Regions from separate parts of the Bacillus paralicheniformis genome, predicted to be linked through region 4. Evidence: riboswitches for the same ligand, from Rfam matches in the RefSeq annotation. Region 4 holds a riboswitch; each other region holds the start of a gene.
What was found. Region 4 has a riboswitch for S-adenosylmethionine ahead of metN (methionine ABC transporter ATP-binding protein MetN). Riboswitches for the same ligand answer to the same signal wherever they lie in the genome.
Positions count from the first base shown of each region.

Region 1: it holds a riboswitch for S-adenosylmethionine, as region 4 does, so the genes downstream of both, CP943_RS05410 (methionine ABC transporter ATP-binding protein) here and metN (methionine ABC transporter ATP-binding protein MetN) in region 4, are expected to answer to the same signal.
Region 2: it holds a riboswitch for S-adenosylmethionine, as region 4 does, so the genes downstream of both, CP943_RS07080 (methionine biosynthesis PLP-dependent protein) here and metN (methionine ABC transporter ATP-binding protein MetN) in region 4, are expected to answer to the same signal.
Region 3: it holds a riboswitch for S-adenosylmethionine, as region 4 does, so the genes downstream of both, CP943_RS06575 (bifunctional homocysteine S-methyltransferase/methylenetetrahydrofolate reductase) here and metN (methionine ABC transporter ATP-binding protein MetN) in region 4, are expected to answer to the same signal.

Region 1 is NZ_CP023665.1:1,057,593-1,065,094, reverse strand. It holds gene CP943_RS05435 (S9 family peptidase) at 1-576, shown strand, start outside; gene CP943_RS05430 (hypothetical protein) at 624-965, shown strand; gene CP943_RS05425 (L-cystine transporter) at 1,011-2,396, opposite strand; gene CP943_RS05420 (MetQ/NlpA family ABC transporter substrate-binding protein) at 2,523-3,341, opposite strand; gene CP943_RS05415 (methionine ABC transporter permease) at 3,363-4,013, opposite strand; gene CP943_RS05410 (methionine ABC transporter ATP-binding protein) at 4,016-5,017, opposite strand; SAM riboswitch class I at 5,117-5,230, opposite strand; gene cspB (cold shock-like protein CspB) at 5,534-5,734, shown strand; gene CP943_RS05400 (ABC transporter permease) at 5,851-6,792, opposite strand; gene CP943_RS05395 (ABC transporter ATP-binding protein) at 6,785-7,502, opposite strand, start outside.
Region 2 is NZ_CP023665.1:1,389,129-1,396,630, reverse strand. It holds gene CP943_RS07105 (serine hydrolase) at 1-1,253, opposite strand, end outside; gene CP943_RS07100 (hypothetical protein) at 1,431-1,718, opposite strand; gene CP943_RS07095 (MarR family winged helix-turn-helix transcriptional regulator) at 1,705-2,274, opposite strand; gene CP943_RS07090 (DUF819 family protein) at 2,446-3,636, shown strand; gene metC (cystathionine beta-lyase) at 3,681-4,856, opposite strand; gene CP943_RS07080 (methionine biosynthesis PLP-dependent protein) at 4,846-5,970, opposite strand; SAM riboswitch class I at 6,036-6,152, opposite strand; gene CP943_RS07075 (helix-turn-helix transcriptional regulator) at 6,280-7,227, shown strand; gene CP943_RS07070 (DinB family protein) at 7,309-7,502, shown strand, end outside.
Region 3 is NZ_CP023665.1:1,300,770-1,308,271, forward strand. It holds gene CP943_RS06575 (bifunctional homocysteine S-methyltransferase/methylenetetrahydrofolate reductase) at 1-1,612, opposite strand, end outside; SAM riboswitch class I at 1,692-1,803, opposite strand; gene CP943_RS06580 (YajQ family cyclic di-GMP-binding protein) at 1,881-2,372, opposite strand; partial or broken gene CP943_RS06585 (CvfB family protein) at 2,513-3,381, shown strand; gene CP943_RS06590 (DUF3941 domain-containing protein) at 3,419-3,541, opposite strand; gene CP943_RS06595 (spore germination protein) at 3,697-3,903, shown strand; gene CP943_RS06600 (DegV family protein) at 4,147-5,007, opposite strand; gene CP943_RS06605 (YitT family protein) at 5,171-6,013, shown strand; gene CP943_RS06610 (BsuPI-related putative proteinase inhibitor) at 6,029-6,481, shown strand; gene guaC (GMP reductase) at 6,571-7,502, opposite strand, start outside.
Region 4 is NZ_CP023665.1:3,523,335-3,530,836, reverse strand. It holds gene CP943_RS18135 (acyl-CoA dehydrogenase family protein) at 1-1,276, shown strand, start outside; gene CP943_RS18130 (arsenate reductase family protein) at 1,392-1,748, shown strand; gene gcvH (glycine cleavage system protein GcvH) at 1,810-2,193, shown strand; gene CP943_RS18120 (YusG family protein) at 2,254-2,490, shown strand; gene CP943_RS18115 (toprim domain-containing protein) at 2,553-2,897, shown strand; gene CP943_RS18110 (thioredoxin family protein) at 2,923-3,231, shown strand; gene CP943_RS18105 (SCP2 sterol-binding domain-containing protein) at 3,353-3,709, shown strand; SAM riboswitch class I at 3,884-3,991, shown strand; gene metN (methionine ABC transporter ATP-binding protein MetN) at 4,108-5,133, shown strand; gene CP943_RS18095 (methionine ABC transporter permease) at 5,126-5,794, shown strand; gene metQ (methionine ABC transporter substrate-binding lipoprotein MetQ) at 5,808-6,638, shown strand; gene CP943_RS18085 (carboxymuconolactone decarboxylase family protein) at 6,732-7,115, shown strand.

The DNA.
Region 1 (7,502 bases), 1.9 Mb from region 4:
TACGGCTATTCCTTCTTTAAAATGGTTGAACAAGATTGGGGAGACGGACCGCGCCTCGATATGACTGCAGGCATCGACTGGCTTATCGATCAAAAGCTTGCGGACCGCGAAAAACTTTTTTTAATGGGGGGCAGCTACGGAGGGTATATGTCGCTATTGCTTCACGGAAGGCATCCAGAGTATTTCCGCGCCGTCGTCGATATATGCGGAGTCAGCAATCTGTTTTCGTTTGTCGAATCCGTACCGGATTTCTGGCAGCCGATGATGGAAAAATGGGTCGGCAACCCTGAGCGGGATTATGAAAAACTGAAAGCCGATTCTCCTGTTACATACCTGGAGAATATGACTCAGCCGATGCTGATCATCCAAGGCGCAAACGATCCCCGCGTGGTAAAGGAAGAGTCCGATCAGGTCGTCGATCGGTTGAAAGCCATGGGGCGGAATATTGAGTATCTTGTTTTGGAAAATGAAGGGCACGGTTTTTCTAAAACAGAAAATAAAATAAAAGCCTACCATAAAATTTTCGAATTTTTCGAAAGTAACCGCTTATATCTCGCGGCACAGCTTGAAGAATAAAACCGATCAGGACTGGGGATGGTATACGTAAAAAGGAGGTTGACCCTTTGTTTAGAAGAAGATCAGGCATCCATCCCGCTGTATTGGTTTTAGGATCAGCTGCATTGACCGCGGCTTTTTCTCCCGAAATCCGCAAAAGATTGACAGGCATGTTCGCGAAGGGCATGGGAGGTCGACAGCAAGGTAACGGCCGAAACCAGATGATGATGAATCCGGCTGACATGATCAAACAGGCTTTCAATTCCGGAGGACAGTCACAGGAACATCGCCAGTCAGGCCATACGGCAAACGACCAGCATCAATCAAGCCATATGACTGCCCCGGTTAATGTCATGAACGATCAGACTGCAAACCAGACGATGTTCGATAACGACCAAAGCTATTCATAAAAAACGGCCCGCACGAGCAATCAAGCTGTGCGGGCCGTTCTTCTTTTACACTTCTGCTTCAATGATATTAGTACGGTCTTGGTACGTGTCTTTTTCAAGTTCATTTGTTGCTTTGCTTGTGACAAGTCCTGACGTCATGCTGCCGCTGACATTAAGAGCCGTACGCCCCATGTCGATGAGCGGCTCAACCGAAATCAGCAGTCCAGCAAGCGCTACGGGCATATTTAACGCCGAAAGGACGAGAAGCGCTGCAAATGTCGCACCTCCGCCGACGCCTGCCACTCCGAAAGAGCTGATCGCAACAACAGCGATAACCGTGAACAAAAATGACGGCTCAAGCGGATTTTGTCCGACCGTCGGCGCAATCATGATCGCGAGCATTGCAGGGTAAATTCCGGCACATCCGTTTTGTCCGATGGACAGTCCGAAGGAACCGGCAAAGTTTGCAATGCCTTCGGGAACACCGAGGCTGCGCTGTGTTTTAATGTTCAGCGGCAAAGCGCCTGCGCTTGATCTAGATGTAAACGCGAATACAAGGACCGGAAACGCCTTTTTCAAGTATGTGACAGGATTTAAACCGCTGAATGTAATGAGCAGCAGGTGAATGATGAACATGACGATCAGCGCCACATATGAAGCGATGACAAATTTGCCGAGCTTGGCAATGCTGTCGAGATCGCTCGTTGCAATCGTTTTTGTCATGATCGCCAATACACCGTAAGGCGTCAGCCTCAGAATCAACGTCACTACACGCATAATGATCGCATACACGGCATCAACCATCTTTTTGAAAAGCTCAGCTTGTTCAGGCTGTTTTCGATTGACCCCGAGATACGCGATTCCAAGGAAAGCCGCAAAAATAACAACGGCGATCGTTGATGTCGGTCTTGCTCCCGTAAAATCTAAAAACGGATTCCCCGGAAGAAGCTCGACAATTTGCTGTGGAAGTGTTTTGGCTTCCATGTCCTGCGATTTCTGTTCGAGTTCCGCCCCTCTCATTGACTCTGCCTGGCCTTGATCCACATGGACAGCCTGCAGGTCGAAAGCAAGTGCGGACGCGATTCCCACCGCAGCAGCGACAGCTGTCGTCGCGATCAAGAGGCCGATGATCAATCCGCTGATTTTTCCGATATTGTGCGTCAGTTTAAGCTTTGTAAAAGCACCCAAAATCGAGATGAATACAAGCGGCATAACGATCATCTGCAAAAGCTTCACATAGCCGCCGCCTGCAATATTAAACCAATCAGATGTCTGCGTAATCGTTTCTGAAGACGAACCATATATAAAATGCAAAGCGAATCCAAAAACAATGCCGATTCCCAGAGCGGTAAATACCCGCTTAGAAAACGAAACATGTTTTTTTTGCATCATATAAAGGAGCGCCATCAGGCCGAGCATGACGATAATATTAATAACAACAAATAATGTCATGGTAACAAAAGCACCCCCAGAATTTTTTACATTTAAAAACTATAGTACAACAAACCTGATTGGTCAAGTAGGAATTATCGATGTATTTCAATATATGACCCTGGAATCAATTGCGCGACTGACATTTTATTCGCCGATGTCTTTCAGTGGAACAAAAGTCGGCAGCTGTGCACCGTCAAACTCTTTTTTGATCAATTCAGCGGTATCGTCTGATTGGTACAGCTCAACGATCTTTTTCAAATCTTCACGGTCCCGGTCTTCTGTTCTGGCCGCAATAATGTTGATGTACGGTGTCGCTGTTTCGTCTTCCAGTTTAATCGAATCTTTGACAGGATGGAAGCCGGCGTCAACCGCTATGCCGTTGTTGATAACAGATGCAGCGACGTCGGGAAGCACGCGCGGCGTTTGCTCTGCGGCCACCGTTGTGATTTTGAGTTTTTTAGGATTTTCTTTAATCGCATCAAGCGTTCCGTTTCCGTCAAATCCGTCCTTTAATTGAAGCAGGCCGGCGGACTCCAACAGGAGCAAGGCTCTGCCCATGTTCGTCGCTTCGCTCGGAACAGCGATTTCCGCGCCGTTTGGTATATCGTCAGGCGAATCATACTTCTCGGAATAAATGCCCATCGGAGCGATGATCGTTGTGCCGATCGGCGAAAGTTCAAGATTGCGTTCCTTTTTGAATGCATTAAAGTAAGATATCGTCTGAAATGCATTGGCGTCAATGTCACCGCCCGCCAAAGCCTGGTTCGGCTGAACATAATCAGAATATTTGACGATTTCAAGCTTTAAGCCTTCTTTCTCGGCTTTTTTCTTCACAAAGTCCCAGATTCTTGTATCCGTTCCGCTGATGCCGATTTTAATGGTTTTCGCATCAGAGTCTGCCGCACACCCCGCGATCACTCCCGCAAGCAGCAGTAAAATGATAATAAATGTGAACTTTTTCATCATAGCTGTCTCCCTCTCTATTTATCTTCTTCTCAATTTTTTGGACAGAACGTTTCCGGATGTCTGCAATCCCTGCACAACGATGACGAGAATTGCAACCGTGATGATCATCGTCAGCGTGTCAAACCTTTGGTAGCCGTATGTGATCGCCAAATCCCCAAGACCGCCGGCGCCTATCGCACCAGCCATCGCCGACGCTCCGACCAATCCGACCGTTGCCACCGTAAAACTCAGCACAAGCGAACCGAGCGCTTCCGGAATCAGAAACCGGAAGATGATCTGCCGCGGAGTCGCTCCCATTGCTTCAGCGGCTTCAATGACTCCCGGATCGACTTCAAGCAGAGAGTTCTCGACGAGCCTTGCGATGTAAGGCCCCGCATAAAAAGTCAGGGGAACAATCGCTGCCGATGTGCCGATGGACGTCCCCACAATCAGCCTTGTCACCGGAATTAAAGCAACCATCAAGATGATAAACGGAACGGAACGGAAAATGTTAATGATCATATTGACAACCGTAAAAACTGCCGGATTTTCAAGCAGATGCCCCTTCCTTGTGACAACCAGCAAAATGCCGAGCGGAATGCCGATCACGCTTGAAAATAAAAGCGAGAAAACCGTCATTTGAATCGTCTGAACCAGTGCGTCAATGATTTGGTCATATGTAACAAGCATGCTTATACCTCCCTGATGCGAATGTTTTCTCTGCGGATATATTCGAGCGCCCGCCCGATTTCACCGTCTTCCCCCTGCAGTTCAACCGTCATACTGCCAAACGGAATTCCCTGAAGCTCTGTAATCGTTCCGTGCAGAATGTTGACTTCTACGTCAAACCGCTTTGCCACTTGCGAAAGAAATGGCTTCCCGGAAGATTCGCCGACAAATTGAAGCTGGTAGAGATGCTTCACATTTAATTTTTGAATCGATTCAGGTATCTCGTGGTCGATGGCTGATTTGACAAAGCTTTTGGCCGTTTCGGTTTCCGGCGCGGAAAACACGTCAAACACGCTGCCTGATTCAATGATCCTTCCTTTTTCAATGACCGCGACTTTGTCGCAGATTTCTTTTGCCACATTCATTTCATGAGTGATCAACAAAATCGTGATGTTATATTGTTCGTTGACGCGCTTCAGCAGCTTCAAAATATCGCCGGTCGTCTGCGGGTCAAGCGCGGATGTCGCTTCATCACAGAGCAGAACCTCCGGATTTGTCGCCAGCGCCCGGGCAATGCCGACGCGCTGCTTTTGGCCGCCCGACAGCTGATCCGGATAATCGCGGGCTTTATCCTCAAGTCCGACAAAATGGAGCAGTTCCGTCACTTTTTGCTTGATTTCGGCTTTCGGTGTTTTGACAAGCGCGAGCGGCTCAGCGACATTAGCGAAAATCGTCTTTGAATTTAACAGGTTAAAATGCTGAAATACCATGCCGATCTTCCTTTTAACAGCTCGAATCTCAGCTTTCGACAGAGACATTAAGTCTCTTCCGCCGACGAATACCTTTCCGGCCGTCGGTTTTTCAAGGAAGTTCACACAGCGGATCAGCGTGCTTTTCCCTGCGCCGCTGAATCCGATGACGCCGTATATTTCCCCTTTATCTACATGAAGGTCGATTCCATTGAGCGCATGAACCTTCTGTCCGCCGCTTTCATAGACCTTTTCAACGCCTTCAAATGTAATCATGATGATCTTCCTCCTCTTTTTGGCTAACAAAAAAGGCTCCCTCTTAAAAAATAAGAAGAAGCCTTAGACGACACGAAGTAAATAGAGTGGTCCGCTCTCTTCTTATCTTCCAAGCCCGTACGGCTTGTTGGATGTGGCACAGTATTCTGCTGTATGCAGAACCCGCTGCCGAGGCTTCATAGGGCCAATTCCCTCCGCCTCTCTAAATAAGAAGTGTTGATGCATGAAGTTTTACCTAACTTTACAGCTTCTTTGAAATGTTGTCAATCAGAATTGTGAAAATTTCAAAAACCCGCTTTTTAATGCTTTATTTTTCGCCCTGATTATTAAATTTCACTTTTTTTAAAAAAATTGTGTTTAGCAGTTGTAATTTCGCTTAAACACTGGTAAAGTAAAGGTAATTATTTTTGTTCGAACTATCTTTAAGAAGAAAGTTTTGTAAGAGTTTTCGTCTTGGAAGTTTGTTTTAGAGCAAGAATAGTGAATTTAAGCGTTATCGCTTTAGGAGGAAATTTCATGCTAGAAGGTAAAGTAAAATGGTTTAACTCTGAAAAAGGTTTCGGATTCATCGAAGTTGAAGGACAAGACGATGTATTCGTTCATTTCTCTGCTATTCAAGGCGAAGGCTTCAAAACTTTGGAAGAAGGCCAATCTGTATCTTTCGAAATCGTTGAAGGAAACCGCGGACCACAAGCTGCTAACGTAACAAAAGCGTAAGCTGTGAACCGCTGATCTTCATACAGGACTGCTGACCGAATGTCAGCAGTCTTTTTATATTTAAAAAAAGCCTGACGCCCGGAAAACCGGCGTCAGGCTTTTTTTGCGAAAACCGCTTATGAAGCGATGTCTCTTTTTGTGAATGCACCAAAGGCGAGCACATGAAAAACGATAAAATAGACAGCCAGCACCACAATCGAGAATCCCAGCGTCATGTCTGAAACAAGCGGAGATCCGTCAAAGTATTGAGTGAGATCAGTGTTGGCAAATAAGATGTATTTCACCCAATCAAATTTCGTTGCGAGCAAGTTTGTCACCGTTCCGCCCATTGCCAAAAGGAAAATTGAAATACCTACGGCAAGCGAGCTGTTTCTGAAAACAGCTGAAATCATAAAGGCCATTGTCGCCATCATCAAAAGCGAGATTGAATTCAGCAAATAGCTGCCGGCCAAGTGCAGCAGCAGGCTTTTTTCTTCAACTGTTCCATCGGCGTACGCCAAGTGAACCTGGCTGCCGTCGCCTGCCCCGAATAAAGCAATGCCTGTGATACCCGCGCTTGCGAACAGAATGAAAAGCAAAGCCAATGCAAAAAGCAGAACTGTAAAATATTTTGCCAGCAAAATTTTAAAGCGGCTGATCGGCCTGATGACAAGCAGCTTCACCGTTCCCCAGTTGAATTCATTCGCAACGATTCCCGCAGCCACCGTGATCACAAACAGACCGAGGAGAGGAATGGTGCTGCTCGCGTCGCTGATGAACGACAGGGCCGAATAGTCCCCGTCTTCCGGCAAATCGTGCTTGATTCGATACTCATTAATGGCGGTCAACCGTTCATAGCTTTTTTCAAGTGCCGGATTATTGACCCCTTTAAGTTGTTCTTTCATATCTTTATTTTCCTGCATCAATTCTTTTTTCCAGTCCGGGTTTTGGTCTGTCTCTCCGATCGTCTTTGTGAGAACGCCCAGCCCGATGGCAGATAACAGCAAAATCGCAATCATGACATATGTGCCTTTTCGATTAAAAATTTTGATCCATTCATTTACGATGAGATTAAACATGCTGAGCTTCCTCCTTCTCTGCGGTGATTTCCAGGAACCGGTCTTCCAGCGATTTGTTCACAGCCTTCACTTCATATAGGCGGACACCGTTGTCTGACAAGTGTTTGATCAAATCAGGCACTTCATCCTTTTGAAGGCTGAGCTCTATCCCGCCATCCGCTTCGTCAACCTTCATCTTTTTGAAGGCAGCCGCTTCCCGCATCAGAGCCTGATTGTCATCCGCTTGAATATAATAGCGCTTCTTTTCATCCCGAGCGGGTCCGTGCACATGCTGAATATCCCGGAGCTTTCCGTTCTGGATAATGGCGATCCTGTCGCACATCAGCTCCATTTCTGAAAGCAGGTGGCTTGAAACGATGACCGCCATACCTCTTTCTCTCGTCAGCTTTCTTAAATGATCGCGAATTTCCCGGATACCGGCCGGATCAAGCCCGTTCGTCGGCTCATCGAGAATCAAGAGCTTCGGATCGTGCAAAAGGCTTTGGGCCAGGCCAAGCCTTTGTCTCATTCCTAAAGAATACGTTTTGACCTTATCATTGATCCTGTTTTTCAATCCGACAAGCTCGACGATTTCGTCAATTTTCTGTTTCGTCACGCCTTTCGTCATGCGCGCGTATTGCTGAAGGTTTTGATAGCCCGTTAAAAATTTATACAGTTCCGGATTTTCAACGATCGCTCCGATATGCCGCGCGGCCTTTTCAAAATTTTCT
Region 2 (7,502 bases), 2.1 Mb from region 4:
CTGAGGAAAAAGCGCGTTTCCGAAGCTGGAAATAATTCAAAACGGATCTGTCCGGTGATTTGCATATAAAGCCGGTTCTTATCAACTGTCACATCAGCGGCGGTGCCATCCTGAAGTGAATAACTTCCGACATATCTTTTGTAAATGGCCGGATCGATCTCTTTTTTCTTTTTATCGGCAGGGCGATCAGGGATTTTGTAGGCCTTGTCAAACAGGATATTTTCAACGGCTTCAAAGATGGCCTGTTCATATTCATCATCCTGTTCCACATTGCTCAAATAAATGAAGGTTTTTCGTTGATCGATATATCGGATCATTACGGTTGAATAGCCTGGCCAGCCGCCGCTGTGACCGACAATTCGCCCTGTTTCAGGACTGTCCCGAAGCACCCATCCACACCCGTAATCTACAGACTCTCCGTTTTTCAGAGACGCGGGAGTAAAAGCAAGCTCTTTTGAGACTTGATTGATCAAACAATCTGTATATAAGGCCTGGTCAAACAAATATAAGTCATGAATGGTTGAGTTTACGGTTCCGTCCCCCTGAATCCCGTCAAGATAGGAGACATATTTTGTTTCTTCAACATCATCAGGCAGAACGTACTGTTCTGTATGCACGTCATACACATATCCATACGCATAGTTCTCAATGGTTTCAGGTTGAAGCCTTCTGTTATACACCCTTGAGTTCCGCATTTCCACCGGTTCAAAGATATTTTTTTTCATATATTCGGCAAAACTCAGACCGGATGCCTTTTCAATGATAACCGCAAGCAGCACATATCCCGTATTGCTGTACAGCCAACCTTCACCCGGGGCAAAATAGCGTTGCGGCTGATGATTCATCAGCATATCAACGATATCTTGATTAACAGCAATCTTGTTATGATCCCAATGTTGTAAAAACCACTCCATATAATCGGGCAGACCCGCCGTATGTGTCAACAAATCGTGAATCGTTATGCCTTGATAAGGAAATCCGGTTATCCACCGTTCTACGGGATCCTCAATATTCAATACCCCTTGCTGTGCTAATTGACGGATGCCCAAAGCAGTGAACGGCTTGGATAGCGATGCTAATTCAAATAAGGAATCCTCCTGCAATAAACGCTTATCTGCCAAGTTTGCATAACCGAAGGCGCCTTGAAAAAGAATGTCTCCGTCTTCAGCGACTAATACCGCCGCGTTGATCTGCTTTTTTTCATTTAACACACTAAACAGGTTAACAAGTTGTTCTCTTTTTTTCTGTTTCACTTTTCCACCTCCCTTTCTTTATACGCATATGGAAATAAGAGGTTTCAACTAAAAAAAGACAAGACTGCTTCTTGTCTTTGAAATCGCTAGTCTACAATTCTAATAAGTTTCAACATCCTTTTCGCAAGTCACTCATTGATCTACGGTGCGACTCATTAGCCCCAGCACAAACGAATGTCAAATCGATTTTTGATTTCGGCGAAAAAATGTTGCAAACAGCAATAAAACGTTGCTCAAAAGACTTGCCGCCCCTAACCAGACGAGCCATTCCGCCTTTGTCCCCCAGGAATATCCAATGATGATCAGAGCAATGCAGCTTGAGAAAAAGGGTCCTGTCCTGTCTAATTTTGTGCCGCGGCGAATGGTTTCCTTTGTCTGCAGGAATTTATCTTTTGCATGATAGAGCTTCTCCTTTCCTTTGATTTTAAAAGTTGTTGCTTTTACATAAAGATTATTTTTCATCATTTTCTCCTCCGTAGCGGCGTTTCTCAAATTCTCCGAGAATCTTTTCTGTATCTAATGAATTTCCTACGCCAAGCTGAATGTTTGCATTCTCCTCAAAGCCGTCTTGTTCTTCACCGTCAAAACGGTAAAGCTTTTGCAGCAGCCACCAAAATGTCGCAACCTCTTCGGCAGCAAACTGCTGAAACAAGTCAGCCAAGAAATAGACGGACCTTTCGGAACAATCCACCAGCGCTTTCTTTCCTTCAGCGGTCATTTCAATATTAATAGAGCGTTTGTCTTTTTGATTTGGCACTGATTTAACATAACCTTTTTTGATCAGACCTGTCATCAGCTTGTTGGCGGTCTGTTTGGTTGTGCCAAGCTTTTTGGAGATATTCGTAAGCGTGGCAGTTTCAGTCGGCAAATGCGCGATGGCGATGAGTGCCATGTGTTGCCTCGAAGTTAATATTTCCATGTATTCATCACCTCGGGTTTGCACCTTATTGACAACTGAAAACAATGTCGCATAGCTTTGCTGCATCAAATGTAATTCGTTGATTAAGCTGTTGGTATCCATTTGTTCTCTCCTTTGAATATAGTCAACATGCTGACGAATATACAATACTCTTACTCGTTAATTTTGTCAACATGGTGACTATTTTTTCGTGATTGATCAATTGGACATTCCGTTTTACACTATTTAATTATCTGATAATTAAAAATATAGGATGAGAATAGGGGGAATATAATGAATTCTTCACTCATTTCAGCGGATGATGCATGGATGCTTTGGGGGTTTATTGCGGTGTGGGCGGCGGTGAGTATTTATTTGGAGCAGCGGTATCGCTGGGCTGCGGCAGTATCGGGGGCTGTACTGGCGCTGGGCGGATCAATGCTGTTTACGAATGCGGGGATTCTTCCGGCCGAGTCGCCCGTCTATGATGCGGTGTGGTCCTATGTTGTTCCGCTTGCGATACCTTTGCTGCTTTTTCAAATCAATGTGCGGAAGATCCTGAAAGAAAGCGGCAGGCTTTTGATGATCTTTTGCATCAGCGCCCTGGGCACTGCTGCCGGAAGCGTGATTGCTTTTTTTCTGTTTAAGCAGCAGATTCCGCACCTTGAGAAAATCGGCGGGATGATCAGTGCCTCTTATATCGGCGGAGGCGTGAATTTTGCGGCGATGGCCGCGAAGTTCTCAACTCCCGGTGAATATGTATCATCGACGGTGGTTGCGGATAATTTTATGATGGCTCTTCTTTTTTTCATTTTAATGGGGATACCGGCGCTTAAATGGTTTCAAAAGCGCTTTGGCGTTCCTGAAGAGACGGCCGGCAGCAAAAATCAGGCGGAAGCCTATTGGAAAAGAAAAGAGATGTCCTTGCAGGACATTGCTTTAAACATCGGAACCGCCTTCGCGATCGTTGCTGTGTCTGTAAAAACAGCGGCCTTTTTCAAAGAGCGTTTTTCTTCTGACGGCGGGTTTCAGTTTCTTGCCTTTATCTTGGGTGACCAGTTCCTGCAGCTGACGACGCTGACAATTTTGCTGACAATCGCCTTTCCCCGCTATTTTGAACGGCTGCGCGGCACACAGGAAATCGGGACTTATTTGATTTACTTATTCTTTGTGGTGATCGGCATTCCGGCAGACTTGCGGATCATTCTCATGAACGCACCGCTCCTTTTGGCATTTGTGTTTGTGGTTGCCATGTCCAACCTGCTCGTAACGCTTGCCGCAGGAAAGCTGTTGCGTTTTCGGCTCGAGGAAATTCTCTTGGCCTGCAACGCATCTGTCGGCGGTCCGACAACAGCGGCGGCGATGGCGATCGCCAAAGGCTGGCAGAGCCTCGTCGCTCCGGTTATGCTGGTCGGGACGTTCGGATATCTGATCGGCAATTATGTCGGCACCCTCTTGGGCACATGGTTTTCTACCCTGGTTTAAACGCAAAAAAAGCCGCAGATTCCCTGAAGAGTCTGCGGCTTCTTTTATGATCGGGCGAACGCTCCGGATACGGCTTCCAATGCACGGGCAAAATCGGCCTGCAAATCATCGGCATGTTCCACACCGACGCTCAGCCGCAGAAGGCCGTCGGTAATCCCCCGTTTTTCCCGCTCTTCTTTCGGCATAGCGGCGTGTGACATTTTTGCCGGATAGGAAAGGATCGACTCCACAGCGCCGAGACTGACGGCAAAGACCGGAAGAGAGACGCGTTCCACAATCTTTTTCACGGCTTCTGCATTCTCCAGCTCGAACGAAAGGACGGCGCCGGCGCCATATGACTGGTGCCTGTGAACTGACGCACCCGGATGCGAAGACAGCCCCGGATAATACACTTGTTTGACGGCCGGATGCTTTTCAAAAAATTCAGCGAGCTGCTGAGCTGTTCGAGATGCTTTTTCAAGCCGAACCTGCAGTGTTTTCAGCCCTCTCAGCACAAGCCAGCAGTCTTGGACGCCGAGAACAGCGCCGAACGAATTTTGCAGCTTATAAAGTTCTTCCCCGAGCTTTTTGTCTTTCACAACGGCAAGTCCTGATAATACGTCGCTGTGTCCGCTTAAAAACTTCGTCGCGCTGTGTAGCACAACATCGACGCCGAGCTCGAGCGGCCGCTGCAGCGCCGGGGTCATAAACGTGTTGTCAAGAAACGTCAGACAGCCGTGCGCCTTGGCAAGCTTGACGACGCCTCTGATATCCGTAATGCCGAGCGTCGGATTTGACGGTGTTTCAAGGTAGATGACTTTTGTATTTTCCCTTATGTTTAAAGCAATTTCATTTAAATCCGTCATATCGACGAAAGTATGTTCAATCCCGAAGCGGCTCAGCACTTCCGTAATCATCCGGTAAGTGCCGCCGTACACATCTTTTGTGACAAGCACGTGATCGCCCTTTGACAAAAGCAGAAAGGCGGTGGAAATCGCGGCCATTCCGGATGAAAAAGCAAATCCCCTCGTCCCTCCCTCAAGCTCGGCTATCGTGTCTTCAAGCGCCGTTCTTGTCGGTGTTCCTGACCGGCTGTAGTCATATTCGCCGAATTTGTCAAAAGAGCCTTGATGAAAGGTTGAGGCGTGCTGGATCGGCACGCTGACGGCTCCGGTTGCTCCGTCCGTTTTATTTTGGTTATGAACAAGCCGTGTTTCAAGCGTCCAGTTTTCATGACTCATGCGGAACCGCCTCCCCTTTTACTTTTTCCAGCGCAGCTTTTAGATCCTGCTTTAAATCGGAGACGTGTTCGATTCCGACTGAAAAGCGCAGAAGTCTGTTGCAGACGCCGTTTGCAATTCGGATGTCTTCCGGGATATCCATATGGGTCTGTGTCGCCGGATAGGTGATGAAGCTTTCGACTCCGCCGAGGCTTTCGGCGAAACAGATCGTCTTGAGATTTTTCAGCAACGGATTAACCCATTCTTCTTTTTGAACGCGGAATGACAGCATGCCGCCTTTTCCCGGATAAAGAACATCGGCAATTTCCTCCTGCTCTTCCAAAAAGGCCGCAAGTTCCCGCGCGTTTTCCTGATGCTGTCTCATCCTGAGAGCGAGCGTCTTCATCCCTCTCATTAAGAGCCATGAATCGAACGGCGATAAAACCGCGCCGATGGCGTTTTGGTGCTGGAACATTTCCTCAGACAGCTCTTCGCCTTTTGCAACGACAAGCCCCGCCAAAAGATCGTTATGACCGCCCAAATACTTCGTCGCGCTGTGAATGACAAGATCAGCGCCGAGCTCAATCGGCTTTTGCAGAACCGGTGTATAGAACGTATTGTCAACAATGAGCAGCAAGTCGTGCTCTTTGGCGATTTGCGCGATTTTTTGAATATCAGCTTCCTGCATGAGCGGATTTGTCGGCGTTTCTACAAACAGTGCCTTTGTATTGTTCGTGATTTTCGACTTGATACAGTCTTCGTCTGAAAAATCGTCGTAGAAAAAGCGAAGTCCGTATTTCTTCCATTCGTTTTCAAAAAGGCGGTACGTTCCCCCATATAAATCGGACGAAACGATGAGCTCATCCCCGCTTTGAAACAGAGCCATGATCGTCTGAATGGCAGCCATACCGGAACTGAACGCAAAGCCGCGCGTTCCCCCTTCGAGTTTCGCGATTGCATCTTCAACAAGCTGTCTTGTCGGATTTTTTGTGCGAATGTAATCAAACCCTGTGGATTCCCCGATCCCTTTGTGCCTGTACGCAGAAGAGAAATAAACGGGAGGATTGACAGTTCCCGTTATTTCATCACTGCGGTTGCCGATTTGCGCCAGCGTTGTTTGTACATGTTCAGTCATATGACACCATCCTTTTAAAAATAAAAAACCCCTTCTTCATAAGAAGAAGGGGGATTATGCGCTTCTTCTTATCTTCCAAGCATCTGCTTGCTGGATTTAGCACCTTGGTACACTGACATCGTCAGTGCAGACCGGTTGCTGAGGTTTCAAAGGGCCAGTCCCTCCACCTCTCGTGATAAGAATCTCTTCAATTTTCTGATTGTTCTTTACTTTAACCTAAGTCAAGACATTTTTCAAGGGTCATTTTTAAATCTTTCCTCATATTGAACATGGTATGATGAAACCAAACGACGGAACCGGAGGAATCAGATGCCAAAAACAGAGCGATTAATCGAATTGATGATGACCGTTCATACAAAACGAAAATTTACGGCCGGGGAGCTCGCAGCAGAATTCGGGGTTTCCTACCGCACGATTCTCCGCGATCTGGACGAGCTGAGCGCGCTCGGCGTCCCGATCTATTCTGAAACAGGCGCGAACGGAGGCTATTATTTGCTGAATGAACCTGTGCTTCCGCCGCTCTTTTTTACACAATCAGAGGCGGCGGCTATGTTTTTCGCGTATCAATCTCTGCAGTTTTTCGGATCGCTTCCCTTTGATGCGGAAACGCGGATGGTTTTAAAAAAGTTCTACCGCCACCTTCCCGTGGAAACACAGGAGCGGATTGATGCGATGAAAGACAGAATCGTGTTCTGGAATCCGCATCGTCCAAAAGCCGCCGAACATTTAGAAACGCTTCTTGATGCAGCCATCAATCAATCCGTTTTGACGGTCGTTTATGACGGAACAGACGATTGCGCGGAGAGATCCATCCAGCCCATCGGCTTGTTCAGCTGGAACGGCTTCTGGTACTGTCCGGCCTATTGCTTTAAAAGGCAGGCGTTCAGACTGTTCCGCGCCGACCGCATCCTTCGGGCGGAAAAAGCGGCCAGCCCGCTGGCCCGCCAGCTTCCCTATCGATCGGTTCTCAGCTGGATCAAACATTCGGAGAGCGAGTGCTCTGAACCGGTGCGGCTGCAAGCGGAACTGACACGCAGAGGAGCCAGGCGGGCTGCGGCTGATGTGGACTTATTCAAGATCCTCACCATGCGGGATGACGGGACGGGGGCGATCGATGCAAACCTCCCCAGACCAGAACTTGAGTATTTCGGGGAACTTTTGTGGAACCTCGGCACTGAGGCAACTGTCAAAGAACCCGCGGAAATCAAGCTTCAGCTGAAACGAAAGGCTTCTGACATTTTAGCAAGGTACGACTGACTTTTTTTTTAGAATCGTGACAAAGCCTGTCAGGATTAGGTGATACTTTTAGAATAATGCCAAATGGAAAGGATGAAGCAAATGAATCAAGTTCAAGCCCTGCGGAGCGATTTGTTCCACGAGATGGAGACGGGCATCCGCTCCACGTGTCATCTTCTGAAAAAAGTGAAGGAATCTGACTGGTCTTACCGGCCCGCCGACCGCATGCGAAGCCTGAAAGAACTGGCAAGCCATCTGACGGCCATCCCAGAAGCCGACATGGCTATCATGCAGGA
Region 3 (7,502 bases), 2.2 Mb from region 4:
TGCCGGGGATTTCGTTGTGGATGAATTCCGCGTTGCGGCTGCTGGTCAGCGGCATGACGCCGATATAGATCGGTGTTTCAAGATGCTTTGTTTCTTCGTGGATTTTGATGAGCTGCTCCTCTGAATAGACAGGCTGGGAAATGAAATAGTCTGCGCCGCAGGCGATTTTTTTCTCAAGCCGTTTCACCGCTTTGTCAATGTGTCTGACATTCGGATTGAAGGCGGCCGCCACTGAGAAATTTGTTTTCTTGCCGAGCGGTTTACCTGAATATGACAAGCCTTCGTTAAATTGCTTGATCAGGCTGATCAAATCGAACGATGTCAGATCATAGACGGAAGTCGCTCCCGGAAAGTCGCCGATTTTCGACGGATCGCCGGTAATCGCCAGTACGTCTGACAGCCCCAGTGTATCGAGCCCCATTAGATGGGACTGCAGGCCGATCAGGTTGCGGTCTCTGCATGTAATATGGATCAGCGACCTCATATCGAGGCGCTGTTTTAAGAGCGCGCCGCAGGCGACATTGCTGATCCTCGGTGTGGCAAGCGAGTTGTCCGCCAATGTCAGTGCATCGATTCCGGCTGATTGAAGCTCTTTAGCGGCGTGCAAAAATTTCTCAAAGTTTAATTGTTTTGGAGGATCGAGTTCGACGATAATGGACCGTTTTTGCTTGGCCAGATCGTCGAGAACGGGCTCTGTCCTTTCGTTTTGAACAGCAAGCGCCGCTTTCTTTCTGATTTTCACGCGCTTTTCGGTGACTGGAGGAAGCCCTTTGACCGCCTCAGCCATCGCCCTGATGTGGTTCGGCGTGGTTCCGCAGCAGCCGCCGATGATCCGTGCGCCTTGATTGCGGAATTCCTCCGCGCTTTCCCTGAAATATTCATCATCTGTCTCATAAACAAGCCTGCCTTCGACAAGGGACGGGAGGCTGCTGTTCGGATAGACGGAAAGATAGGCGTCTTCTAAAAGCGGGACTTCTTCAAGCGCTCTGATCATATGATAAGGGCCGAGGCGGCAGTTGATGCCAACGACGTCTGCGCCGAGGGATGCCAGCTGCTTCAGGCAGTCCGCAAGCGGGGTTCCGTCCTGAAGAACGCCCTCTTCGTGCATTGAGACATTCAAAATGATCGGCAGCTCTGTTTCCTTTCTGGCAATCTTTAAAACTTCGCGCGCTTCTTCTAAATCATAATAGGTTTCGAGCAGAAGTCCGTCCGGCTGCTCATTTAACAGAAGATAGAGCTGTTCGCGGAAGCTTCTTTTAATGTCCTCGAGAGAATACGAGTTTTTGTTGAACGTCCGGATTCCGCCGAGCGTACCGAGAACATAAGCAGAACCGGCGGCGGAGCGGGCGAGACGGACCGCTTTTTCGTTGATTTGTTTTGTTTCGTCTTCGAGCCCGTATCTGGACAGCTTGATGAAGTTTGCGCCGTACGTGTTCGTTTGAATGATATCGGCGCCGGCCTGTACATACGCTTCGTGGACGCGTCTCACTTCTTCGGGCTTGGAGATGTTCAGTTCCTCAAAACACCTGTCGATCCCGTAGGAATACAGAAGTGTGCCCATTGCGCCGTCCGCGATTAACGTTTTGCTTTTTATATCCTCCAAAAAACCCATCGTTTTCCCCCTTAAGCATTTTTGATAAACAAAAAAGTCTTCTGTGAAGCAGAAGACTTTTCATCGACATTTGTCCGTCTTCTTATCTTCCAAGCAGACTGCTTGCTGGATTTAGCACCTTGGTCATGAATATTCATTCACCGGTTGCTGAGGCTTCATCGGGCCAGTCCCTCTGCCTCTCTTGATAAGAACAGCTATTTAGTTTCTATTGATTACTTTTACTCAATTTACCGAAAATCGGGAGAATAATCAACAGTAAATTAAGAATTTATCGAAAATTTATAAATTGGACATCAATCGGCAGGTCGGCTTCCCTCACCATCGCGATGATTTGCTGAAGGTCGTCTTTATTTTTTCCGGTTACGCGGACTTGATCATCCTGCACTTGCGATTTAACTTTCAGACCCGATTTTTTTATCAGGTTATTGATTTTTTTCGCGTTTTCTTTGTCGATGCCCTGAACTAGTTTTCCGCGCTGTCTGACCGTGCCGCCTGAAGCGTTCTCAAGCTTTGAGTATTCGATGTTTTTCGTCGGGACGTTCCGCTTGATCAGTTTGCCGACAAGCACGTCTTTCAGCTGGTTCATTTTAAATTCGTCGTCCGATACGAGAACGAGCTCGTCTCCTTCGAGTGTGATGCTGCTTTTTGACCCTTTGAAATCATAGCGTGTGCCGATTTCCTTGAGAGCGGTCTGAATTGCGTTTTGAACTTCAGGCAGTTCAACCTTTGAGACGATATCAAATGAGCTTTCTTTCGCCATGTGAAAACCTCCATCCATTTTACTTATGAGTCAATTATAGTAGAATAAGGTGAAACTTCCAATATCGAGCGGTTTGCCTGGCCGCGATCCGGCAATAATTTTAACATTGGAGGAATAATAAGAAAAAGAAAAACAGGCGGATAAGAAAGGAAGAAACAGTATGAAACCAGGACAGCAGCTAACATTGAAAATAGATCATAAAGCCGATTACGGTTACTTTTTGACGGACGGCGAAACGGCGGTCCTTCTGCATCAGAGCGAGATCACGGAGGATATTGAAGACAGAGAAGAGGTCGATGTCTTTTTATATGTCGATCATGAAGATCGCTTGGCGGCTACGATGAGAAAGCCGATGATCAGCGCTGAACAGTACGGCTGGGTGGAAGTCGTTGATGCCGTCAGCGGCATGGGGGTTTTCGTCGATGTCGGGCTCTCGAAGGACGCCCTCGTTGCGACAGAGCATCTCCCGCCGTATGAATCAGTATGGCCGCAAAAAGGGGACAGGCTGTACTGTATGCTGAAAATCACGGGGCACGGAAGGATGTTTGCCAAACCGGCGCCGGAGGATAAGATCAGCGAGCTGTTTAGTGAAGCTTCACCCGGTCTGATGAATAAAGAGCTCACCGGAACGATCTACCGCTTGATCGCATCAGGCTCTTTTATGATTTCCGAAACCGGCATCAGAGGCTTTATCCATTCTTCTGAGCGAAAGGAAGAGCCGAGGCTTGGGGAAAAGCTGACCGCAAGGGTGATCAAAGTAAAAGAAGACGGTTCTGTTAATCTGTCGCTTCTGCCAAGAAAGCAGGATGCCTTATCGGTTGATGCAGAACAAATTTTGACTTATATGAGAACGAGAAACGGCGCGATGCCGTTCTGGGATAAAAGCGACCCTGAGGATATCAAAGAGCGCTTCAACATGAGCAAAGCAGCATTTAAAAGGGCGCTCGGCCATCTGATGAAACAGGATAAAATCTATCAGGAAGAGGGCTGGACATACGAGAAAAAATAAATATGAGGCGGCGTCCGATGAGGACGCCGCCGGTTTTTTACAAGTGATCAGGCTTCTTTGATTCCTGGTGTTTACCGGCTTGTCTGTTCTTTTCAGCGAGCCGGTTTTTCTGCTGGTTGACGGCGTTGTTGTCAACTGGCTTTTTATCATCATCTTTCATGAGGAAGCACCTCCTGTCAAAATGTCGCTTTTAGCTTGCACACTGCCGGCGAAACTATGTACTCTCCCAACCGCGATGTTTTTTGCCGGGAAGTTTATGCCTCCTTGTACCGCCAGCATACACATATCATAAGACCCAAAAAAAGGAGACTTGGTATGAAACATTGCTGCTCAGTTTACATTCAAAGTGTTTCGGCAGGAGGAGTCGTCAATTTTGGCGGTGCTTTCAAAATTTGTCCGATCACAATGGAAAAAGTGGTCGAGGGGTCTGGAGGTCCTGATGTCGCGACAGCGGCTGCCGGTTTTCTTGATGGAGCGCTTACACCGGTCGCCGCTGAAGGAACAGTCACCGAAGACAGCTGACGAAGAAGGCCTGCTTTTATCAAGCAGGCCTCAGCGTGTCGACAAACCCTCGCATTCTTTGTCAGGCCTGCGCGTCGGTGCTCACGAATTGCAACATTCGCTCCGCTCCGATGCTCGGCCTTCCTAAACTGCAAGGGTTTTCAATCACGCTGATAGGATGACAAAATCCCAAAACTAAGAGCCGTTTTGGGATTTTGTCAACAATCTAAGGCCTGCTTTTATAAAGCAGGCCTCTGTTTTACCTTATCTTTTGTCTTTCCCCGGAAAAAAGACCGCCAATGTTCCGGGGCCGGAATGGGCGCCGACCGCTGAACCGACCATGTTGACGACGATTTCCCCCGGCTGAAATTCGGCTTCGATCATCCGTTTGACCTCTTCGGCCGTCTCTTCGTCATCTCCGTGGCTGATGCCGACCGTCTGTCCGCTCAAATCGACGCTTCTTTCTTTCATCAATTCGATCATCCGTTTGAGCAGCTTCTTTTTGCCCCGGATTTTTTCCAAGGGGACAAGCTTGCCGTCTTCAACATGCAGGAGCGGTTTAATATTCAGCAAACCGCCGACAAAAGCCGATGCTTTGCTGATTCTTCCGCCTCTTGCCAAATAAGTCAGGTCATCTACGGTAAAAATATGTTCAAGATGTTCGCAAAAGTCCTTTACAGACGATTCAATTTCTTGTATTGTATTGCCGTTAGTTGCGAGTTTAAGGGCGTGCTTAACCGCGAGCCCATAGCCTAACGAAGCGCATTTTGAGTCGATGATCCGCAGATCGAAATCAGGGAACTCTTCCTTGACTTCGTTTGCTGCCATCACAGCCGTCTGGTATGTTCCGGAAAGCTCTGAAGAAAAGGCGATATAGAGAGCGGGTTTGTTTTCGCCGGCCAGCTCCCTGAATGCATTCTTGAACCGCATCATGGACGGCTGGGACGTTTTCGGCGCTTTGCCTTCGCGCATCGCTTCATAAACGTCCAGAGGCTGAATCGTCAGAAGGTCATCGTACTCTTTTTCATCAAGCAGCACCTTTAACGGAATAAATGAGATGTGATGTTCATCATAAAAAGATTTCGGCAAATCTGCCGCACTGTCTGCTAAAAGGTGAACGTTCATTTGAACCCCTTCTTTCTAAAAAATGGTGGAAAAGGACGCCAAACTGTCCTTCGGTATATTTCGTTTTTTAGGTCAACTATATCATATATTTTTACATTGACGTTTTCAAAATATTGTTTTAAGGGTAAACCAAATATATACGAAAGTAGCGGAGGAACTAAATATGGTCATAGCTGAAGCAAAAAAATTGTTCATTGTCATCATCGGCGCCTTGTTAAATGCCATCGGATTGAATCTGTTTCTGATTCCCGCCGATGTTTACGCCAGCGGCTTTACGGGGGTGGCGCAGCTTTTATCGAGTGCGCTTGACCAGTACAGCCCGATTTACTTTTCAACGGGGACGCTATTGTTTATTTTAAACATTCCCGTCGGGATTCTGGGCTGGCTGAAGGTCGGGCGCTCATTTACGGTTTACAGCATTTTGAGCGTAGCCTTGACGACGGTCTTTTTAGGAATGCTCCCTGAGGCGAGCCTGTCAAACGATATTTTGCTGAACGCCGTGTTCGGCGGGGTGATCGCCGCGGTCGGAATCGGCCTGACCCTTAAATACGGGGCTTCAACGGGCGGTTTGGATATTATCGCGATGATCCTGGCGAAGTGGAAAGACAAACCGGTCGGCACCTATTTCTTTATTTTAAACGGTGCGATCATTTTAACAGCAGGATTATTGAACGGGTGGGAGAAAGCATTATATACGCTCGTTACACTATATGTGACAACCAGGGTGATCGATGCCATCCACACCCGTCACGCCAAGCTCACCGTTATGATTGTCACAAAGAAAGCGGAGGAGATCAAAGAAGCGATTTACGGAAAGATGGTCCGCGGCATTACAACCGTTCCGGCGAAAGGCGCCTTTACGAATGAACAGAAAGAAATGATGATCATTGTGATTACAAGATACGAATTATACGACTTGGAAAAAATCATTAATGAAGTGGATCCAAATGCTTTCACAAACGTCGTGCAGACAACGCAGGTTTTAGGGTTTTTCCGCAAAGATTAATGAAAGGGTGAATGAATGCGGCTGATTTCCATGATTGTAATGTTGCTGTTTGTCGGTGGATGCGGGCAAAACGGGGATCAAGTCCCCGATAAGGAGGTATCAGGGGAAGTGAATAACGGGAGTGTAACATTAACGGTTGAACCCGTTCAGAAGCAGGGAGAAATCGAATTTCGGATGTCGGTTGTCAACCATACGGATGATGTGGCAGAGTTTGAATTCAGCAGCGGACAGAAATTTGAACTGATCGTCAGCGACAAAGAAGGGAATGAAAGGTACCGCTATTCGAAAGGAAAAATGTTTACGCAGGCGTTCCAGACGATGACGCTCAAACCGAAAGAGTCTTACGATTTTACTGATGTATGGAAAGAGGTGCCTGAACCCGGCACATATGAAGTAAACGTGACATTTTTGGGAAGATCGGAACAGTTTGCAACTTTGAGGGCCGGCAAATCGTTTGAAGTGAAATAGCCGTCAAAAAAGGCATCCCGGGAAGGATGCCTTTTTGTATGCTGTCAGGCAGAAGGGAAGGCGGCTGCCTGAACACCGCCCTGTGACCGTTAATATTGATCCCCATTGAAAATAGAATTTTTAACGATAACGTAGTCTACGTTGCGGATCGCATCGAGCTTGTTTCCTCCCGCGTAAGAAATGGATGACTGCAGATCCTGTTCCATTTCTGTCAGCGTATCCATGATCGCGCCTTTATGCTCCACGTACATTTTTTTGCCTTCGACATTTTTCTTTTCACCTTTTTGGTACTCAGAAGCCGAACCGAAATATTCTTTGTAAAGCTTGCCGTCTTTTTCGATCGTTGCCCCCGGCGATTCTTCATGTCCGGCAAACAGCGAACCGATCATGACCATTGTCGCCCCGAATCTGACCGATTTGGCGATGTCCCCGTGAGTGCGGATGCCGCCGTCTGCAATGATCGGCTTGCTCGCCGCTTTTGCACACCAGCGCAGCGCAGCCAGCTGCCAGCCGCCCGTTCCAAAACCGGTTTTAATTTTTGTAATGCAGACTTTTCCGGGACCGATGCCGACTTTTGTAGCGTCGGCGCCGGCGTTTTCAAGTTCTCTCACAGCTTCGGGCGTTCCGACATTTCCTGCGATCACGAAGCTGTCCGGAAGATGTTTTTTAATGTGCTGAATCATATTGATGACGGCGTTCGAGTGACCGTGAGCGATATCGATCGTGATGTAATCAGGCGTGAGATTCTCTTTCACCAGCTCTTCGATAAACGCGTATTCGTCATCTTTGACTCCGACGCTGATTGAAGAAAACAAACCGCGCGCCTTCATGTCTTTTACAAAATCGATCCGTGTTTCCGGCTCAAAGCGGTGCATCACATAAAAGTAACCGTTTTCCGCTAATGAAACAGCCAGCTTTTCATCTATAATGGTCTGCATATTGGCGGGCACCACAGGCAGTTTAAATGTTCTTCCGCCGAACTGCACGGACGGATCACATTCAGAGCGGCTCTTGACGATGC
Region 4 (7,502 bases):
GGCGGGAACCCACTATATATTAAACGGTGAAAAGCAATGGATTACAAACTCAGCTTTTGCCGATGTTTTCATCGTCTACGCGAAAATAGACGGCGAACATTTTTCGGCCTTCATTGTGGAAAAAGATTACGCAGGTGTTTCCACAGGGCCTGAAGAGAAAAAAATGGGCATCAAAGGCTCTTCGACCCGTACGCTCATCTTAGACCAGGTTCAAGTTCCGAAAGAAAACCTTTTAGGCGAACCGGGAAAAGGGCATGTCATCGCCTTCAATATTTTAAATATCGGCCGCTATAAGCTTGCTGTCGGGACAATCGGCGCTTCCAAACGGGTCATCGAGCTGTCCGCTTCATACGCCAATCAGCGCCAGCAATTTAAGACGCCGATTTCAAAGTTCAGCTTAATCGGGGAAAAAATCGCCACTATGTCAGCCAGACTTTATGCGATGGAAAGCTCTGTTTATCGTACGGTCGGGCTGTTTGAAGACAAAATGGGCACCTTGAGCGAAGAAGAGCAAAAAGACGGGCGCCAGGTCGCGAAATCGATCGCTGAATATGCAATCGAATGCTCCCTTAACAAAGTATTTGGATCTGAAACGCTTGATTATATCGTTGATGAAGGCGTCCAAATCCACGGCGGTTACGGATTCATGCAGGAATACGAAGTGGAGCGGGCTTACCGCGATTCACGGATCAACCGGATTTTTGAAGGCACAAATGAAATCAACCGTCTCATCGTCCCGGGCACATACTTGAAAAAAGCGATGAAAGGCGAGCTTCCTCTGTTTGAGAAAGCGAAGGCGCTTCAGGAAGAACTGATGATGCTCATGCCTGAAGAACCAGGTGACGGCGTTTTGGAACAGGAAAAGTATCTGCTGAGAAACGCCAAAAAAATCGCGCTCATGATCGCGGGACTCGCCGCGCAAAAATATGGAAAAGCGCTCGACCAGGAGCAGGAAATCCTCGTGAATATCGCCGACATTGTCAGCCAGGTCTACGCCATGGAAGCAGCTATTTTGCGTACAGAAAAAGCCATCCAGGCAACCGGGGAAGACAAAAACGCCCAGAAAATTCTTTATACGCAGATTTTTGCACAAGTTGCCTTTCAGGAAATTGAAAGCCATGCCAAGGAATCGCTCATTGCGATGGAATCAGGTGATTCGCTGCGGATGATGCTGTCCGCGCTCCGCAAATTGACGCGCTTTACGCCTGTCAATGTCATTGAGAAAAAGCGCCAGGCAGCCAAGGGAGTCTTTGAAGCTGAGAAATATATCGTTTAAACGAAAAGCCCTGCTTAGGCGGGGTTTTTAGCTGTTATAGAATGGAGCACGGTTTTAGGTTTTTCATTCGATCTGTGTTAAAATTACCTCGATTAAATGAGAGGGGTGTGTATGTATGGCTTTGGATTTTTACTGGTATCCGAAATGCGGGACATGCCGTAAAGCGAAAAAATGGCTTGAAGACCATGGCAAAGAAATCAATGGGATACATATCGCAGAAGAGCCGCCAAGCAAGGAAAAACTGAAAGAGCTCTACGAGAAAAGCGGGCTTGAATTGAAGAAGTTTTTCAACACGAGCGGACAAAAATACCGTGAACTCGGCTTAAAAGACAAGCTGCAAAACATGTCTGAAGATGAGCAGCTGGAACTGCTGGCTTCGGACGGTATGCTGATCAAACGCCCGATTGCGACAGACGGCAGTAAAGTAACGGTCGGTTTTAAAGAAGATCAGTTTAAGACATACTGGTTATAACCCATCAAAATATGATATCTTCAATGTAGGATCGATTAAAACACTTTATGGAGGGGTTAGCATGAGCACACCGAAAGAGTTGCGTTATTCAGAAGAACACGAATGGGTGAAAACAGAAGGAGATAAAGTCAGAATCGGCATTACAGACTTCGCCCAATCCGAACTTGGAGACATCGTATTTGTCGAGCTTCCTGAAGTGGGAGACGAAATCAAAGCGGACGAGCCTTTTGGCAGCGTTGAATCCGTAAAGACCGTTTCTGAGCTGTATGCCCCGATCAACGGAAAAGTGGTCGAAGTGAACGAAGATCTGGAAGACAGCCCTGAATTCGTCAACGAGTCTCCGTATGAAAAGGCTTGGATGATTATCGTCGAGCCGTCCGATGCTTCTGAAATCGAAAATCTGATGACAGCCGAGCAATATGAGGACATGATAAAAGAAGACTAAGGATTATTCAGGATAGCCATGTGTCGTTTGGATACTCTATATCAAGAGGGGGTGTCCAAATTGACGCTGAAAAAAGAACGTATTGATATTACAGAACATGTGGAAAGCCGATTAAAAAACGGCGGAATGCAGCTGTACCATGAGAATGAGCTGATCGGCCGAATGACCGGGAAGGATCAATACGAGTTGAAATCTGGATATTCATTCCAAGATGAGAGATTTTACAAAACGGCGGATACCGTAAGCGGTCCGGATGCTAAATATGTAGACTGTGATGACCACCAAGGCTGGTGTTAATCAAATCAGGCGGTGAATATTCACTGCCTTTTTTTACAAGTAAATCTTTAAAGGTGATCCATATGCCGGAAAATGAAAAAGTCATGATCGTCGAAGGGAAATCAGATAAGCAAAAAGTGAAGCATGTCATCGAAGAGCCCGTGGATATTATTTGCACAAACGGAACGATCAGCCAGGCAAAACTCGATGAATTCGCCGAAACGCTGTTTGATAAAGACGTTTATATCCTGGTGGATGCCGATGAATCAGGGGAAAAGCTCCGCCGGCAGCTGACGAGGGAGCTCCCCCAAGCTTCGCATCTATACATCGATAGGGTATACAAAGAAGTCGCTTCCGCCCCGAGTCAGCATGTTGCAGAAGTATTAATTCGTTCAAACATCCGGGTACATACAAAATATTTATTATAAAACGTATTGAGGTGCGGTTCAACAGATGCAAGAACTCCAAGAAAAAGAGCTAAAACGGCTTGAACATGAGACCTGTCTTCTATATGTATACACGCCGTTCTGCGGAACGTGTCAGCTGGCCGGAAGAATGCTGGAAGTCGTTGATGAAATGATAAAGGACATTCCTTTTTATAAAAACAATCTCAATTATTCCCCGGCATTTGCCAAGCAGCAGGAAATAGAAAGCGTTCCATGCTTTATCCTTTACAAAAACGGGGAAGTCGTCAAAAAAGAATACGCTTTTCACTCCGTTTCCTACTTATACGATACGATTAAACAAAATGTTGTGGATTAAGGGCGGTTTTGACATATTTCTCGGGAAATAACCAGCAAAAACTTGTCGAGCAATTCCTAAAGGAACTCCTGCGGCAGACAGAGAATCTGTAAGTATGACCAATTTACAGGAGGTTATACAGTTGGAGAAAATGGGATTGATAGAAAGAGAGGACAAGGCTCTTTTTTTAAAACCTCTATTATCGACAACGGCTTTGCTGATTACGTTTCAAGGCGAGAAAGAAGCTTTTACGTTAGCGATCAACGAAAAAGGAGAAATGGAAAAATCTTCTCTTGCAGAGAAAGCTCATTTGACCTTTTTTGGAGAGCAAAGCGAGATTATTGACCTTCTTCACGGCGATATTTCATTGCAGCATCTCGTACAGCGCGGCACTGTTCAAGTAAAAGGCTCATTCAGAGCTTTATTGAAGCTTGAAGCGATTTTATGGCTGACGGACGGCTTTTTTAAAAACAGCGATCTTTATTCAGAGACATTTTAAAAATTTGAAAAATCGGCACATTCCGTGTATAAGTCGGACAGAGACGAGCGTTTACGTTCGTCTCTTTTCGCCGTAGGCCGATTGTCTTACGAAAAATAGTTGACAACTATTTTTTCGCATGATATCCTACTTTAAGAATTCCGATCATAATAATCAAAAAATAAATATATGATTCTCTTATCCAGAGAGGTGGAGGGAAGTGCCCTATGAAACCCGGCAACCATCAACACGTGTTGAAATGGTGCCAATTCACACGAAGCGTTATGCTTTGAAAGATGAGAGAAAGGCCCAGACTATTCAAAAGCCTTTCTGCTCATGTGTGCAGAAAGGCTTTTTTCATTGTTTGATCAGGGATTTAGACAACTATGAGAATTGAGCAAGAAAGCAGGTGATGGCTTTTGATAAATCTTCAAAATGTTTCAAAGATTTATCGGTCAAAGCATGGAGATGTCAATGCTGTCCAGGATGTCACCCTTACGATTAAAAAAGGTGAAATCTTCGGAATTATTGGATATAGCGGAGCTGGAAAAAGCTCCTTGATCCGTCTTTTGAACGGACTTGAACAGCCGACTTCAGGCACGGTTGAAGTAGCCGGCAGAACAATCAGTGAGATCAAAGGGAAGAAGCTGAGGAATGCAAGGCAGGAAATCAGCATGATTTTCCAGCACTTCAACCTATTGTGGTCAAGAACGGTCCGCGACAATATTGCGTTTCCGCTGGAGATCGCCGGTGTCAGCAAAGCAAAACGTCTGAAAAGAGTCGCTGAACTGATAAAGCTTGTCGGACTTGAAGGCAAGGAAAATGCCTACCCTTCACAGCTTAGCGGAGGCCAAAAGCAGCGCGTCGGCATCGCTCGGGCGCTCGCAAACAATCCGAAAGTTCTCTTATGCGATGAAGCGACATCAGCGCTTGATCCGCAGACGACTGACTCGATCCTGGGTCTTCTGTCCGATATCAATGAAAGGCTCGGACTGACCATTGTCCTGATTACTCATGAAATGCATGTCATCAGGAAAATCTGCCACAGAGTGGCCGTCATGGAAAACGGAAAGGTCGTGGAAGAAGGCGATGTGCTGAACGTATTCCTCAAGCCGCAGGAAGAAATGACAAAGCGCTTTGTTCAGCAGGTAACAGAACCGGTGGAAACACAGGAAACGCTGAAGCATTTCCTCGAAGAAACGACATCGGGGCGGACGATCAAGCTCACCTTCGTCGGTGAAGCGGCCGAATCGCCGCTGATCACACAGATCATTCGGAAGTTCGATGTTGAAGTCAACATCCTTCAAGGCAAAATCTCGCAAACTCAGGACGGCGCATACGGTTCATTGTTCATTCATGTCGACGGATATGAAAACGAGGTCAATGATGTGGTCGATTTCATCAAGAGCCGTCAAGTAGAAGCAGAGGTGATCACGAATGTTTGAAAAACTGTTTCCAAACGTAGATATGGAGCAGCTGTGGGAAGCTACGTATGAAACGATATATATGACAGGAATTTCCCTATTGTTTGCTTTTATCATCGGAGTGATTCTCGGTATGCTGCTGTATCTGACTTCAAAAGGAAACATTTGGCAGAATCGAGTCGTGAACGGTGTAATCTCGGCAATCGTCAATGTGTTCAGGTCTATTCCTTTTATTATATTGATTATTTTGCTGCTTGGTTTCACAAAGTTTTTAATGAACACGATCTTGGGGCCGAACGCCGCACTTCCGGCTTTGATTATCGCATCCGCTCCGTTCTATGCCCGCCTGGTTGAAATCGCTTTGCGCGAAGTTGATAAGGGCGTGATTGAAGCGGCAAAATCGATGGGAGCCAAAACATCGACGATCATATTTAAAGTGCTCCTGCCCGAATCGATGCCGGCCTTGATCTCTGGCATTACGGTTACGGCGATTGCACTGATCGGTTCGACGGCGATGGCCGGAGCAATCGGTTCAGGCGGACTCGGGAACCTTGCCTATGTAAACGGTTTTCAGATGAACAATCCCGATATTATACTCATCGCCACTATTTTCATCTTAGCTATTGTGTTTATCATCCAGTTTATCGGGGATTTTATAACAAATAAATTAGACAAACGTTAGGGAGGACATCAACATGAAAAAAGGTTTATTAACAGCTTTATTCATCATTTTTGCAGGCGTTTTAGCCGCTTGCGGATCTTCCAGCAGCGAAGGGGATAAAGACAGCAAAGTCATCACAGTCGGAGCGACGCCGACGCCTCACGCTGAAATCCTTGAAGAAGCAAAGCCACTTTTGAAAGAAAAAGGCTATGAGCTTAAAATCAAAAATTTCACGGACTACAAACTGATCAACAAGGCGCTTGCAACGAAAGATCTCGATGCGAACTACTTCCAGCACGTCCCGTATCTTGAACAGGAAATGAAAGAAAATAAAGACTACGATCTTGTTAACGTCGGCGCGGTACACCTTGAGCCATTCGGCATTTACTCTAAAAAGTATAAATCTTTAAAAGACCTTCCTGACGGTGCAAAAATTATTATGAGCAACAACGCCGCTGAACAGGGCCGCATGCTTGCAATGCTTGAAAATGCCGGACTGATCAAGCTGAAATCAGGCATTGAAAAAGTGGATGCGACAGTAAAAGATATTACAGAAAACAAGAAAAACCTCAAAATCAAAAATGATGTGGCGCCTGAAATGACGGCAAAAGCATACGAAGCCAATGAAGCTGACGCAGTGTTCATCAATGTGAACTACGCGATCCAAAACAAGCTCAATCCGAAAACTGATTCAATCGAGCTTGAGTCTCCAAAAGACAATCCTTACGCTAACATCATCGCCGTCCGCAAAGGCGACGAAGATTCTGACAAGGTGAAAGCTCTGATGGACGTATTGCGCTCTGAGGACATTAAAAAGTTCATCGACAAAAAATATGAAGGCTCTGTCATTTCTGTTTCTGAGTAAATGAAAGAACACCCCGGTTTTGGAGAAAACCGGGGTTTTTTTAGCGTATTTTTTGAAAAGAGGCTCATAATAAAAAAAGACTACCAACTGAAAATGGAGGAACAAAACGTGAATCAGCATGAATCAGAAAGCATTATCGAATCCGCATTGCATGAATATAAAGCAGGGATCGGCATCTTTTCCGAAAAAATGCCCGGAATTGCCGCCAAATACAACGAATTTACAGAGGAATGCTTTAAAAAAGGCGCGCTCAGCGAAAAGGATAAGCAGCTGATCGCACTGGGCATCAGTGTTAATACACAGGATGAATATTGCATTATTTATCATATCAAGGGCTGCCTGGATTGCGGAGCGTCGGAGGAAGAAATTCTTGAAGCGGTCGGCGTAACTGCGGCATTTGGCGGGGGCGCGGCCATGAGCCAAGCTGTCACGCTCGTTCTGCAGGCGATGGAAGAATTCCAGCAAATGAAGCATTGATTTTTTGTCCGTGAAAGCATATTGAAAGCACACACATCTTTGAAGAGTTTGTATATAACTGGTACTATGAAAGAAAATCTCTGAAAGGATGATTCATTATTTGTTCAAGCCAAGATCAGCTTGACCTTGAATTCACGGCCGAAATGGAAAAAGCGATGCACAAGTCGCATGGAATGGGGTACGAGGAGTACAGCAGAAGCCATGTGAACCGGCTTGAAGTTGAGAAAAGGCGCGAAGAGCAGCATCAAAAAAGCAAGCAGATCGTATCAAATTTACCCATGATCGGATAAAACGAGGGGGGGCGGATGTCAATCCGTCCTTCTATATGTCTTTAGAATCCGCTTGACCATAAGTGAAGGAAAAGGTAAAATTTAAATATGAATATAT